Regions from separate parts of the uncultured Mailhella sp. genome, predicted to be linked through region 1. Evidence: predicted binding sites of a transcription regulator. Region 1 holds the regulator's gene; the other holds the start of a gene.

Region 1 (7,412 bases):
CACCTCATTTTCCGCGAATACGGCACCACCGGCGACGGTCTGCTCGCCGCTCTCCAGATTCTGCGCATCATGCGCGAAACCGGACGTCCCCTCTCCGAACTGGCCGACCGTCTCAAGCTCTATCCGCAAAAGCTCATCAACGTGAGCATTTCCCGCAAGATTCCCTTTGAAAAGTGCGAAAAGCTCATGGCCGCCCAGAAGGACATCGAAGAAAAGCTCGGCACTCACGGCCGCGTGCTGCTGCGCTACTCCGGCACCGAAAACCTCTGCCGCGTCATGGTGGAAGGCGAAGACGAAGACTTCGTGCGTCGCGCCGTCCGCCGTCTGGCCGACGTGGCTTCCGAAGAACTCCGCTGAAACCTGTCGCGGCACGGAATTACCGCTCCGTGCCGCGTTTTTGTCGACCGTGCCTCCCCTTTCAACCGTCACCAGGAGAAATTATGGCCTTTGAAATCAAACAGCAGTTCAAACTGAGCCAGCAGCTCCACATGACGCCCATGCTCAAGCAGGCCATTTCCCTGCTTCTGTTCTCCCGTCAGGAACTGGTGGAAGCGGTGCAGCGGGAACTGCTGGAAAATCCCTTCCTTGAGGAGCGCGAAACCGACAACGCCGCCTCCTCCGCTCCCGACGCCGCGGCCGATTCCCGCAAAAGCGCCGAACAGGACAGCCCCTGGCCTCAGGAAGAAGTGGCCCGCAGCGCCGAATGGGAAGAATATCTCGGCGAATTTTCCAGTCAGTCGCGCGTGGCTCAGCAGGAATTCGAGGCCGCCGAAGAGGACGGCAATCCCCTCGAAGCCTGCCACTCCGCCGAACCCAACCTCGAAGCCCATCTCATGGGACAGCTTCTGCTCTCCCCCCTCACCGAAAAACAGAAGTCCATCGGCGAGTGCATCATCGGCAACCTCGACGAAACCGGCTACCTCACCGCCACCGACGAAGAAATCGCCTCCCTCGCCGGCGCGGATCCCTCCGAAGTGCCGCCCGTGCTCTCCGCCATCCAGAATTTCGATCCCGTCGGCGTGGCCGCGCGTTCCCTTTCCGAATGTCTGCTCATCCAGCTGCACGCCCGACGCGACGATCGTGACCCCATCCTCGTCGATCTCGTTCAAAATCACCTCGAAGACCTTGAAAAACAGCGCTATAAGCCGCTGTTGCGCCATTTTCACATCGACCTCGACACCCTCAAGGAATACATAGGCATCATCCAGAGCCTGGAACCCCGCCCCGGCGGCAGCCTCGGCAGCAGCACGCCCTGCTACGTCAGCCCCGACATCTTCGTGCGCAAGGTGAACGGAGAATTCGTCATCCTCATGAACGACGAAGACCTGCCCCACCTCCAGCTTTCCCCCCTCTCCGAAGAGCTCGCCGAGAAAAACCGCTCCAGCGAGGAAAAGGACTACATGAACGACCGACTGCGCTCGGCCGTGTGGATCATCCGCAGCCTCGAAGAGCGGCAGCGCACCCTCTATCAGGTGATGGAAAGCATCGTGAAGCATCAGCACGACTTCTTTGAATACGGCGTGTACAAGCTCAAGCCTCTGGTGCTCAAGGACATCGCCGAAGACATCGGCCGCAGCGAATCCAGCATAAGCCGCATCACCACCAACAAGTATGTGGGCACCCCCCACGGCATCTTCGAGCTCAAATACTTTTTCAACAGCGCCCTCTCCTCCAGCGACGGCAGTCAGGTGGGCTCCGAAAGCGTCAAGGCCCGCATCCGCGCCCTCATCGACGGCGAAGACCAGTCCCATCCCCTGTCCGATGAAGACATCAGCTCCCGCCTCAACGAGGGCCTCGGCGTCAAAATCGCCCGCCGCACCGTGGCCAAGTACCGCGAAGAACTCGGCATTCCGTCATCGTCGCGCAGAAAGAAGCATCTGTAAAAGTCGCCCGCGAACGTCACCAGCGTCGCCCCATCCCGTCCGGTGCGGAACAATCGCGGCACGATTTCCGTTTTCAACTTTCGCCCTCCAGGGGCCGTCGCTTCTACGGCTCAAAAAGGCAGAAGGCATGGCGCGCCCCGTGTTTCCGACACGAGGGCGCGTTTTTTTTCACGCTTCCGGCAGCACTTGGCGCACGCAGAGCCGCGAAACATGAAAACGCCCCTTTCTCTGATTCACGGCCGCTTTTTGCCTCTTGCCGACACGAAAAAACTCTCGTTGCGCCCAGGGGCCCTTGAACCTGCAAGTCCCAGGTGCTAGCATCGTTCAAAAATTCCGTCCCTTCCTCCTTTCCGCAAATCGTAATCTTGCCCGCCCGCCTCTGGGAACGTACACATGGATGACGCCGTCCTTTCCCTGGAAGAAGCCCTGAAAAACAAAACCTTCCTCGTCAAAAGCTATCAGCGCGGCTACCGCTGGACGGACACGCATGTGGACGCGCTTTTACAGGACATTGCGGACTTTGCCAAAAGCGGCAAAGAACACGAGTCCTATTTTCTGCAGCCCGTCATCGTCAAAAGCCTGAAACAAAAAGACGGTTCCGAGAGCTGGGAGCTCATCGACGGTCAGCAGAGGCTCACCACCATTTTTCTCATGGACGCCGTCCTTTGCCGCGCCCTGAACAGGAGCAGCGCCTTTCCTTCAGGATACGCTACGAAAACCGGGAAAAAAGCGGTGAATTTCTGCGTCGTCTTGCCCGGGAACCAGAGTGGGCGGAAAGTGCGGAGGGGCAGAAGGAATCTGGAAAAAATCCCGACTTCCATTACATGGCCCGGGCATGCCTGAGCGTGACGGCGTTCTTCCGCGAACACGCGCCCGGCGAAGCGCTGTACGAAGCGTTTTCCCGGCGCGTACGCGTGCTCTGGTACGACGTGACGGGAGAGGAAGGAAGCACGGAGCAGCGCTTCGCCCGCCTGAACATGGGCCGCATTCCCCTGACCGGCGCGGAACTCTGCCGGGCGCTTCTCATCAGTCGCGCGGGGCGAGAGGACGGGCATCCGGGAGCCGACAAACCTCATGCGTCCGGACTTTTTGCCGGCAGGTCTCAAATTCTGCTCGGCAGTCTTTGGGACGACATGGAACGCTCGCTGCACGAACCGTCGTTCCGGGACTTTCTCGGCCTCGACGGCGACGATTCCGGCGCTCCCCGCATGGGCTTTCTTTTGGATATCGTCACCGGGCGGCCGCACGGCGATCCCGACGATCAGTTTTCCTTCCGGCGCATGAGCGAGAGACTGAAACAGGGAGAGCGCGCCCGCAGCGTATGGCACGACGTGGTGCTGAGCTGGCAGCTTCTGCGCTTCTGGCATGAAGACAACGACCTCTATCACTGGACGGGCTGCCTCATCAGTAAAGCGGTCAGGCACGGCAGCGCCGTCCCCTGTCTGCAACACCTGCTTGCCCTGGCGCGGGAAAACAGAAAGTCGATCTTCCGCAAAAAGCTGCTGGAAGAAATACGGACGGTCATGTTCGGCGGCAACGCCCTGCCCGATCTGCACGCGCTGCGCTACGACAGTGATTACGACCTCATTCGACGGCTGCTCTTTCTCTTCAACGTCGAACTCTCGCGCGAAAAGGGCCGCCGCTTCCCCTTCGGAGAGCATCGACGGCAGAGCTGGAGTCTGGAACACATTCAGGCGCAGAACGTCGAGAGCCTGACGAATGTACGCGATCAGACCAACTGGGTGAGGGATCACCTCGACGAGCTGCGTCAGATGTCTCCAGACGCGCTGACGAAAGAAGAAAAGCACATGAGCGACGACGAATTCCAGGAGAAAAAAAGCGCGCTTGCGGCATCCTGTTCGGCCTTTCTGAAAAAAGACGACGAAAAGAAAAACATGGAGGACTTCGATGCGCTGTACAACGCCGTTATGCAGTTCCTGCGCCGCGTTTCGGGAGACAGCGACGAGCGAACGCACACGCTGGGGAATCTCGCCCTTCTGGACGGCGGAAGCAATTCCCGCCTGAACAACGCCATTTTCGCCGTCAAAAGGACAAGGCTGCTCAACATGATGCGGCAGGGAATCTATGTGCCTCCCGGCACCGTCGCCGTGTTCCTGCGCGCCTTCACGCAGGAACATTCCGTCTCTCCCTGCTGGACCGTCCGGGACATGGACGACTATGAACGGGAAATAGAGAAAACTCTCAGCGCCTTCTGCGAGTCTCAGGGAGGAATTCCGTCATGAACGGCATGACTTTTCACCAGCTGCTTCAAGATCATGACATCGTCATTCCCGTCATTCAGCGCGACTATGCCCAAGGCAGGAGCGATGAGCGCCGCGTTCGGGAGGGCTTCGTGGCGGAGCTGAAAGAGGCGCTGACCGAAAACAAGAGGCTCATGCTCGACTTCATTTACGGAGAAGTGGAAGACGGCGTTTTTCTGCCCTTCGACGGGCAGCAGCGCCTGACCACGCTGTTTCTGCTGCACTGGTACGCCGCGGCCCGGGAAGAGTCACGCGACTCGCGGCGCGACGAGCTCAGCGCGCTGCTCCGACGCTTCCGGTACGAGGTGCGGGAAAGCTCGCAGAACTTCTGCCGGGAACTGGCAGAACACGCCGACATTTTCCGGCAAAACGGATCCGGAAAGCCGTCTTTTCTCATCACGGATGCATGCTGGTTCAGCCCGGCATGGAATCACGACGCCACCGTCGCGGGCATGCTGACCATGCTCGACGCCATTCATGTGAGCTTTTCTGACGTGCCTTGTCTTATGGAGCGTCTCGAGGCGGAAGACTGCCCCATCCGCTTTCATTTTGCACGTCTGAGCAAGCTCGGCAACAGCGCCGACGACATTTTCATCACGATGAACGCCCGGGGAAAACAGCTCACGGAATGGGAACACTTCAAGGCGCAGTTTCTGCCGTGGCTCAGGGAAGCATACCCGGACCGCGCCGACGACATCGCCCGCAAGCTGGACAACGACTGGCTCGACGTGTTCTGGAGCGGCTTTCCCGCCCGGAATAACGACGAACATCCGGCAGAGGCCGCCGACAAGCGCATGGCCCGCTTTTTCGACTTTGTCGCGCGCATGCTCCTGCCCGGCCCGGAAATCACAAAAGGCGACCTGTTCTCCCGTGTGAGCGCCGCCCTTTCCCCGGGCAGACAAAGACTCTGCGCGGCATGCGACAATCTCGAACTTGTGGTGCGGATGCTGGATACGCTGCACGAGCTCATTCTCCCGAAAGGGAAAGGCATCGCTCCTTTCTTTGTCGAGCTCTTTTCCGGCGCTTCCGGCGACGCGCTGCCCGTTCCGGGAAAAATTTCCCTGTTCAATCACGGCACTGCCGACACGAATCTGCTCCGCCTCTGCTGCGAAGGGACGCTCTCTTCTTCCGACGAGCTCATGCTTTTCGGTCGCCTCATGGCCGCCGCCCTGCACATCCCCCCGGACAAGGAAAAAAGACGGCTGCGCATTCTGCGCAATCTGCTGGAATATCCTTTTCAGGACGACGGCGAGAACCCTCGTCTCCGACGGCTCCTTGCCCTGCATGATCTTCTCGCCTGCGAAACCGTGAGAGACGAAAACGGATTCAACCCCTGGCAGGTACAGGAAGAGAAGGCAAAGCTTGCCCTCCGGCAAGCCCACGAAGACGACGCCGCGCTTCAGGACGCGCTGGACTATCTGGAGGATCATCCAGAATCGCCGTGTTTTCCCGCGCAGAGCAGGAAGAGAACGCCCCCCTTGTGTTTGAGAGGGAAAGCGTCGTGCGGGGGGCGCATTTTCTTCGTCTGGCCTTCGGGAGTCGGCGCATTTCCTACGATATGCTGCTGCGCTGTCTGCTGAGCTTCGGCGAATACGAGCCTCCCCGGAGCGACTTCAGACCGGGATGCGACGGGAGCCTCCTGAACCTGCGGCAGTTTCTCTGCCCCTCTCCGGAGTCCCCTGCGGGAAAGGAACATTTCCTGCTGCTGCAACGCGCCCTGGAGAGCCTGAGCCAAGAAGGCCGGAACGCGGCCACGACGGAAGAGCTGGAGAACCTCCTTTCCCATGCTGCAAAACGCTGGCTGAACGATCGCGAAGAGCGGCACGAACTGACCTGGCGCTGGTACTTTGCCAGATACGCTGCCATGCGCCCGGACTTCTGCGCCGCCGAACTGCCCAGGAGCGAGCAGGGAAAATATGCCTACGTCCGGGGCGTGAATCCGTACAAGACCTTTGAATGGATGCAGCTGGAGAAAAAGACGTGCGGAGGCAGGCACTGGAATCCCTTTCTCCGCACCGTGTGCGTCCGGGCGTGGGAGGAAGGAGCGGCAGAGCCGGTATGGGACGAAACGGCCTCGCCGTGCAGGCTTCTTCTGCCCGGCGGCCTCTGCCTGACCATGAACGAATGCGCCTGGATTCTGTCCCCTGCCGACGACGGTAAAAAGACTTCGGCCGAAGATGGACGGGCGATTCTTGAACGCCTGTGCGCCCTGCATTCCGAGCTCGACAAGGAAGGGTATCTTCCCGTGCCCGGCAAGGATTCCGAGGAAGGCGTGGACTATCGCCGCATTCAGGGACATCAGTCCCGAAGGTACGACACCACGGACCGGATAGCGCTCATTCTTCCCGTGGTGAAGGCCCTCTCCGACATGGAATGATGTTTCCCGCGCGCATTTTCGGAAAACGCCGCAGCGCGCGGGCAGAGCCGCCCCAAAAACAACGGAGCCCCGCCCCCCAATTAAAAAGTTTTGGAGATGGGGATGGGGGCGCGGGGGAAGGGGAAGGCCCTTTTTCAAAAGGGCCTTCCCCTTCCCCCGCATGCTCTCTTTCTCCCCCTCGTTCCCCACAACGGAAAAAGGCACAAATATTTTCCACATTTTTGCGCTTTTGTAAACACAAAATTGGCAAAAGCTCTTTTTCTTTTACAGAAGAGAAGAAAAATCATTTTTGTCGACGCAGCTACAACTTATTGTATTCAATTGATATACCTTTTAAAAACACTGTATTTACCCTGCATTTCGCGGCATTTTCCCATCGCTTCATGATTGCACACAATCGTAAGATTCTATAAGATTCCCTCCATATCTCTTACACGAACCTGAGTTTCTTAATCGGAGGATCGTTATGAAGCTTTCCCGTGTGTTCGCCTCTGTGGCCATGGCCGCTCTGGCCTGTGGCCTCGCCTTCCCGGCTGCCGCTGCCGAGCCCGTCAAAATCGGCGTGTATCTGCCCCTCACCGGACAGAACGCCTTCGGCGGTCAGCTCGAGCTCGACGGCATCAAACTGGCCCAGCAGGCCAACCCCAAAGTGCTCGGCCGCGACGTTGAACTCGTCGTCGTGGACAACAAGTCCGACAAGGTCGAAGCCGCCAACGCCGTGAAGCGCCTCGTGGAACGCGACAAGGTTTCCGCCTACATCGGCACCTACGGCTCCTCCCTGGCCATGGCCGGCGGCGAAGTCGGCGAAAAGGCCGGCGTGCCCGGCGTGGGCACCTCCTGCACCAGCCCCCTCGTCACCCAGGGCAAGAAGTACTACTTCCGCGCCTGCTT
Region 2 (7,412 bases), 1.7 Mb from region 1:
TCCCCTACCACGACGGCGACAACGCCGCCTTCGGCGAGGGCAAGCTCCTCGGCCACCTCGACGTGACCCCCACCTTCGACACCATCCCCGACGTGCCCGAATCCAATGAAGTCATCGACTCCTGGCATCAGGTCAACATCGAGGAAGATGAAGACCGCATCGTCTTCCACGGCCGCTTCGCCCGCGGCTCTCTGGTCATGGTGCTGCTCGAAGGCGAAAAGGAAACCCGCGGCTACTTCATCAACACCGCCGCTTCCTACCACCTCGCCATGTGCTCCGGCGCCTACCTCGAAGACGACGACCGCGTCATCAAGCAGAACATCAGCAAGGAAGGCCTCTCCGGCAAGTACGACATCAAGATTCTCGTCGAAGACACCAAGTACCAGACCGGCGTCTCCCTCTTCTGCTAACCCCCTGTAAACAAAGCTGCCGCACACGCGGCAGCCCCGCTGCGCCGAGCCCTCACTTTCCCCCTCGGCGCAGCTTTTTTTAAAGGAAGAGAGGGGGAGAGATGAGCGGGGGGAAGGAGAAAACCCTTTTGAAAAAGGGCTTTTCTCCTTCCCCCCGCGCCCCCCCTCCTCTTTCCGAAAACTTTTATCAGGGGGGGCGAAGAACTGATTGGAGCAATAGTTGCCGTCGGCAGGGTCCGCGGCAATGCGCCGGAAGCGAAGGCTTGCCGGGCTTACGAATGGTTCCGCCGCAGGTGAGATGCTGGAAAAGAGGAAGGAAGAGGGAGAGTTTGACCGAGGAATGAAGCCCCTTTTGAAAAAGGGCTTTTCTCCTTCCCCCCGCGCCCCCATCCTCTTTCCGAAAACTTTTATCAGGGGGGGCTGGCGAATAACAGACTGAAGCAATAGTTGCTGTCGGCAGAGTCCGCGGCAATGCGCCGGAAGCGAAGGCTTGCCGGGAATCCGAATGGTTTCTTTTTTTGGGGGAGCACATCCATAAAAAAGAGGCTCCGGGGAAAAACGGAACCTCTCTGAACATCCTGACAGGGGATCTCTGACGCCGGGCGGGTCGTCCGCGCAAGGTCGCAGCTACAAGGCAAAGAGCTTTCCGCATTTGCGGCAGCGGTACAGATGTCGATTGTATTTGTTGTCCATGGCATGTCCGGCCCTGTTGCCGAGCGCCGCGCCCGAAACGCCCCCGGTCACGGCTCCCACAAGTCCCCCGGCAAGCGCGCCGATGGCCGATCCTATCACCGGGAACACGGAACCTATGGCGGCCCCGGCCGCCGCTCCGGCGCTGATGCCCGACACGCCGGCCGCAGCGCCGCCTACGCCGCCCGCCGTGGTGCCGAGCACCCGGTAACGGTTATCCTTGCACACATCGGAACTCTTGCAGCGCGGACAGCGAACAGTCATGGCGACACCTCGAATTCATGGTCTGGCTGCATGGTACGAGAAAAAAAAACGTTCAGCAAGGATTCCTTCTCCCCCCCGCATATTATCAAAGAATGCGCCGCGTTGCCGCATCCATCGTGCTCCGTCGCCAGATGCCAAAACGCTCCCCGCACAGACCGCACAGGCAGAAAGCGCAGAGGGAAAACAGGAGCGTCTCGCCCGGCATCCGCCCTGCCGGGGCTCATTGCCATGAGGCGGTCCAAAAGGCGCGGCTCTTCTCCTACGTCATGTCCGAGCTGAGCGGCAACGGCTTCGCCTCCCGCCTGCAACGTCGTCGAACGGCAACATTAAAAGATGAAGGAGCGAATGCCTTTCCTGACGCGCCGGGAAAAAGTTTCCTCCAGCCGAACATCAAAAAGGGAGACGGCCTGTTCCTCGCCTTCTTCTCAGCTCCGGCTATGGGGCTATGCGGTCCGACTCGTCCCCTCCTGCCATAAAAGTTTCGGCTTCACTATGCCCTTGCTCCGGTCTGATTCCCCCTTGCGCCGGGTTCTCGACGTCGCGACGTCCCTGTCCGGCATCTCTCCCCTGTCCCGTCAGGATGCCCGCTTCGCCCTGACGCACCGCTCCGGCCCCTCCTGTTTCCGTCACCGGAGGCCCGCCCTGCCGAACATCCTCAAACTGTGCAGGCCGCGGCCTGCCCCTTTCTTGCCCCTTTCCGTCGATCACGGCCCGGCATCACCCATGTCCTTCCCTCAGCGGCGGGCCGCCTCTCTTCCGTCTTCCCCTCGGCTCGGCCGACACGTCGCGCCGTCCTTTTTCTGTTCCGCCCCCAGAGAAGGAAACATTTCTGTCGTCTCCGGCCGAAGGTGTTGCCATTCGCCTTTATTATCAATAAGTTAGTAGTAAATCCGACAAAAAGTTCCCTCTTTTTCCTCAAGAATTCAAAATCCCCGCAACGACAAAAGAGGAAACATTTTCTACTTTAATGTAGAAAAATACCCTTCTCTCCCCCGTGTTCCGCGACGGCATCAGAATGGTCTGCCTTAAATCCACTAAAATGTAGATTTTTTCATTTTTTGTGCTAACTTTCGGAAATCTCATGCTTTTAATGGAACATTCCTGAAAAGTGTTACATTTTTGTCCAATTTTAACCGGGGTAATTTTCTACTTTTTAGTCGAAAATGATATTTCGCTCGCAACTTCACATTGGAATGAAAAAATTTAATTCTTTTATTTTCAGTATGTTAAATAAAAATAATCAACCTTGGCACGCTTCTTGCTTTAACAGTAGCAGAAAAAGCAATGAAGCCTTTCCACAAGGAGTTAACAAACATGTCAAGTTCCACCCCGCAAAGGCATGACGACGAATATTTCGGCTGTGACGTGTTCACTCTCGACACCATGTGCCGGCATCTGCCCCACGACGTGTATGTGAACCTCGAACAGACCATCCTCAACGGCACCCGCCTCGATCCCGCCATCGCCGGCACCGTGGCCAACGCCATGAAGGACTGGGCCGTTTCCCGCGGCGCCACTCATTACACTCACTGGTTCCATCCCCTCACCGGGCTCACCGCGGAAAAGCACGACGCCTTCCTCCAGCCCGTTGACGGCAAGATGATCAGCTCCTTCTCGGGAAAAACCCTGCTCTCCGGCGAGCCCGACGCTTCCAGCTTCCCTTCCGGCGGCCTGCGTTCCACCTTCGAGGCCCGCGGCTACACCGCCTGGGACCCCACCTCTCCGGTCTTCCTCATCGGTCACACGCTGCACATTCCCACCATGTTCTATTCCTACACGGGCGAAGCGCTTGACCGCAAGGTTCCGCTGCTGCGTTCCGCTTCCGCCGTGTCCCGTCAGGCGCTGCGCATTCTGCGTCTGTTCGGCAACACCCGCGCCACCCATGTCGACGCTCAGGTCGGCCCGGAACAGGAATACTTCCTCGTGGACAAGGCCCTTGCCGCCAAGCGTCCCGACCTCATCATGACCGGCCGCACCCTGTACGGCGCCACCACCCCCAAGGGTCAGGAAATGGAAGACCACTATTTCGGCGCCATTCCCTCCCGCGTCATGGCCTTCATGGAAGACCTTGAACACACGCTGTACCGTCTCGGCATTCCCGCCCAGACCCGTCACAACGAAGTGGCTCCCGCCCAGTTCGAGCTTGCGCCTCTCTATGAAAAGGTGAACATCGCCACCGACCACAACATGCTGGTCATGAACCTCATGCGCCACATCGCGCCCCGCCACGGCTTCATGTGCCTGCTGCACGAAAAGCCCTTTGAAGGCGTGAACGGTTCCGGCAAGCACAACAACTGGTCGCTTTCCGACTCCGAAGGCAACAACCTGCTCAAGCCCGGCGACACTCCGCAGGACAACGCGCAGTTCCTGGTCTTCCTCGCCGCCGTGCTGCGCGCCGTGCACAAGCACTCCGCCGTGCTGCGTCTCGGCACCATCGGCGCGGGCAACGATCACAGACTCGGCGCCAACGAAGCGCCGCCGGCCATCATCTCCGTGTACCTCGGCGATCAGCTGGCCGAAGTGGTCCGTTCCTTCACCGGCGACGGCTCCTGCACCAAGAAGGCCAAGCCTACGCTGAACATCGGCGTGGACGTGCTGCCTCCCATGCCCTGCGACTACTCCGACCGCAACAGAACCAGCCCCTTCGCCTTCACGGGCAACAAGTTTGAATTCCGCGCCGTGGGCTCCTCGCAGTCCATCGCTCCGGCCAACATCGCCATCAACGCGGCCGTGGCCTGCGCCCTTGAAGACATCGCCGACCGCCTCGAAGCCGACGTCGCTTCCGGCAAGGATCTGAACAGCGCCGTGCAGAGCCTGCTCACCGACCTGTTCACCGAACACGCCCCCATCGTGTTCAACGGCAACGGCTACACCGAAGAATGGCCCGTGGAAGCCGCAAAGCGCGGTCTGCCCAACTACGCCAACACCGTGGAAGCCCTCGAACACTACAGCGATCCCGACGTGCTCTCCACCTTCTCCAGCCAGGGCATTCTCACCGAACGCGAATGCCTCTCCCGCCAGGAGATTCTGTTCGAGAACTACGCCAAGACCATCGGCATCGAAGCCGCCACGGCCAGCCGCATGGGCCGCACGCTCATCGTTCCCGCGGCCATGAAGGCGCAGAGCGCCGCCGCCGAAATGCTGAACCGCACCCGCACCGCCATGGGCAAGGCTCCCGCCGCGGAAACCGAATATCTCGACATGCTCGCCTCCTCCACCGAGAGCCTCATGCTCGCCCTGCGCAAGCTTGACGAAAAACGCATGGTGCTCGCCGACACCGCCGAGGCGGAAAAGGCTGCGGTCATCGCCCGCGACGAGGTGCTCCCCGCCATGAACGAATGCCGCGCCTATGCCGACAAGCTGGAATCCATCATGGCCGGTTCCGACTGGCCCATGCCCAGCTACGCCGAACTTATGTGGACCCATTGATAGGAAAGCCGCGGAAGCGGACAGGCTTCCGCGCCTTCTCCGTCTCTCTCAAAAAGAGCCATTCCGCAGGGGCAGGCCACAGCATGGTCTGCCCCTCTCAAGCGGATGGCGCAGTACAAATACGCATCGCAGGCCGTTATCGTTCCGGCAGACGGCCAGGGATATTGAGGACAACAACATGTGCAGAATAGGGTCGATAAAGAGCTTAACGCCCATCGGGCCGCGCAAAGCGCTCGAACTCATGCTTCCCCAGCAGGAAGGGTATGACAACTCCGGCTTCGCCATGGTCATGCAGGACCTGGCCGGGCCCTTCGCCGAATGGAAAGACAGGCCTCTGCTCTCTGCGGCCTGCTCCCGGGAAGGCATGCGCGCCGTGGACGACTACATGGCCGAGCATCATTTCTCCCTGCTTTTCAGCTGGACTCCCAAGTACGACGCGCGTCCCGGGCTGGACATCCGCCCCATGGAACGCTACCTCTTCCGCGTGTACGACTATCCGCCGCACTACCGCTACAGCAGCGACGAGGAAAAGTCCGCCCTTCTGCTCGACACCCGCCTCGCCCTGCGCGCCATGCTGGAAAAGGACAATGAAGGCTTCGTCTATTCCTTCTGGCCCGACACCCTCACCCTCAAGGAAATAGGCGATCCGCGCGACATCGCCACCTATTTCCGCCTCTGGGACGATTCCTGCCCGCTGCTCGCGAGGAACATCGTCACCCAGTGCCGCCAGAACACCAACTACGACATCGTGCGCTACGCGGCCCATCCGTTCTTCCTTCAGGGCTACACCCTCTGCGCCAACGGCGAAAACACCTTCTACACCAAGAACAGGGAATTTCAGAAGTCGCTGCACCGCGGCTACACCGGCTTTGAATCCGACTCGCAGTGCCTGCTCTACAGCCTTCACTACGTGCTGCACGAGCTCAAGTGGCCCATCGAGTACTACAAGCACGTCATCACGCCCCTGCCCTTCGCCGAAATCGACAAGCGCGAAGACGCGGAAGTGCTGCGCATCATCCGCGAGACGCTCGCCCATCTTGAAATCAACGGGCCGAACGCCATCATCGCCATGCTTCCCGACGGCCGCATGATGACCTGCTGCGACTCCAAGAAACTGCGTCCCGTGGTGGTCGGCCGCACCAAGGACATGCTCGCCATCTCCTCCGAAGTGTGCGGTCTCAACGCCGTCATGCCCGACCGCGACGTTTCCACAGACATTTATCCCGGCGAGAGGGAAACCATCGTCGTCGACAACGACCTGAGGGTGCGCATATGCAAACAGTAAAGGCTCTCGACAACTGCACGGACGATCTGCGCTGGATCATCCGCTACGATCCCACCCGCTGCACCATGTGCGGCAGCTGCGTGGCCCAGTGCATGCAGAACGCCATCGAAGTCCGCATGATGCGTCAGGACCTCACGGTTTCGGAAAAGCCCTGGCCCGATCCGGAAAAGAAGCATCTTGCACGGCCCGTCATCCGCCAGAAGACCGACCTTGCCCATCTGTGCGTGGGCTGCGGCTTCTGCGCCAAGGTCTGCCCCAACGACGCCATTCATCCCGAACGCAACCCCGATCAGCGCATTCCGGTGATCGCCCGCGTGAACGGCCCCATCCGCCGCGGCGGACGCACCAACCTGAACACGCAGCGCACCCTCGACGCCATCGTGGTGGGCCGCATCAGCCAGATGACCGACCCCGCCCTCGACTCCGAACGTCACACCTTCGACATGCGCGCTCCGCTGGGCCGCGTGCTGCCCTCCCGCGACCTCGCCACAGAACTTCAGGTGCGCGACGGCAAGCTCGTGAAGACCGGTCACACCCCGCCCGTGAACTGGATCTATCCGCTCATCTTCAGCGACATGTCCATCGGCGCGCTCTCCACCCGCGCCTGGGAAGCCATCGCCATGGCCGCCGCCTACCTCAACGAGGAATGCGGACTGCCCGTGCGCATGAGCTCCGGCGAAGGCGGCATGCCCGTCAAGCTCATGGAGTCCGACAAGCTCAAGTATTTCATCATTCAGATCGCGTCCGGCCACTTCGGCTGGGACCGCATCGTCAAGGCGCTGCCCCGCATGAAGGTGGATCCCGCAGGCGTGCTCATCAAGATCGGTCAGGGCGCCAAGCCCGGCGACGGCGGCCTGCTTCCCGCCTCCAAGGTGGCTCCGCACATTCAGGCCATCCGCGGCGTGCCCAAGTCCACCCTGCATTCGCCGCCGAACCATCAGGGCCTCTACTCCATCGAGGAATCGGTGCAGAAGATGCACCTTTCGCTCAACGCGGCCTTCGGCTTCCGCGTGCCCGTGGCCATCAAGTGCGCGGCCTCGGCCACCTCGGTTTCCGTGTACAACAACCTTCTGCGCGACCCCTACCGCATCTGCGGCGGCTTCTTCATCGACGGCATTCAGGGCGGCACCGGCGCGGCCAACGAGGTTTCCCTCGATCACACCGGCCATCCCGTGGTGTCCAAGCTGCGCGACTGCTACCTCGCCGCCGTGCGTCAGGGTCTGCAGGGTCAGATTCCGCTCTGGGCCGGCGGCGGCGTGGGCCTCACCGGCAACGCGGCTGCCGACGCCTTCAAGATGATCTGCCTCGGCGCCAACGGCGTGTTCATCGGCAAG

Evidence for each region. Region 1 encodes sigma-54, which starts transcription at its own class of promoters, with help from an activator protein. Its sites were predicted from a motif close to CTGGCACGGNNNNTGCTT; they were not measured.
Region 2: the regulator sigma-54 is predicted to act here: its motif matches at 2,611-2,628, upstream of ABGT79_RS10005 (glutamine synthetase III).

Annotation. Positions count from the first base shown of each region.
Region 1 is NZ_OZ007001.1:719,956-727,367, forward strand. Features, by position in the region: gene glmM (phosphoglucosamine mutase) at 1-357, shown strand, start outside; gene rpoN (RNA polymerase factor sigma-54) at 441-1,883, shown strand; gene ABGT79_RS02820 (DUF262 domain-containing protein) at 2,277-2,726, shown strand; gene ABGT79_RS02825 (hypothetical protein) at 2,708-4,126, shown strand; gene ABGT79_RS02830 (DUF262 domain-containing protein) at 4,123-5,724, shown strand; gene ABGT79_RS02835 (hypothetical protein) at 5,703-6,521, shown strand; gene ABGT79_RS02840 (ABC transporter substrate-binding protein) at 6,988-7,412, shown strand, end outside.
Region 2 is NZ_OZ007001.1:2,390,531-2,397,942, reverse strand. Features, by position in the region: gene ABGT79_RS10020 (aryl-sulfate sulfotransferase) at 1-410, shown strand, start outside; gene ABGT79_RS10015 (glycine zipper domain-containing protein) at 1,038-1,364, opposite strand; gene ABGT79_RS10010 (hypothetical protein) at 1,631-1,840, shown strand; gene ABGT79_RS10005 (glutamine synthetase III) at 2,679-4,793, shown strand; gene ABGT79_RS10000 (glutamate synthase) at 4,972-6,078, shown strand; gene ABGT79_RS09995 (glutamate synthase-related protein) at 6,066-7,412, shown strand, end outside.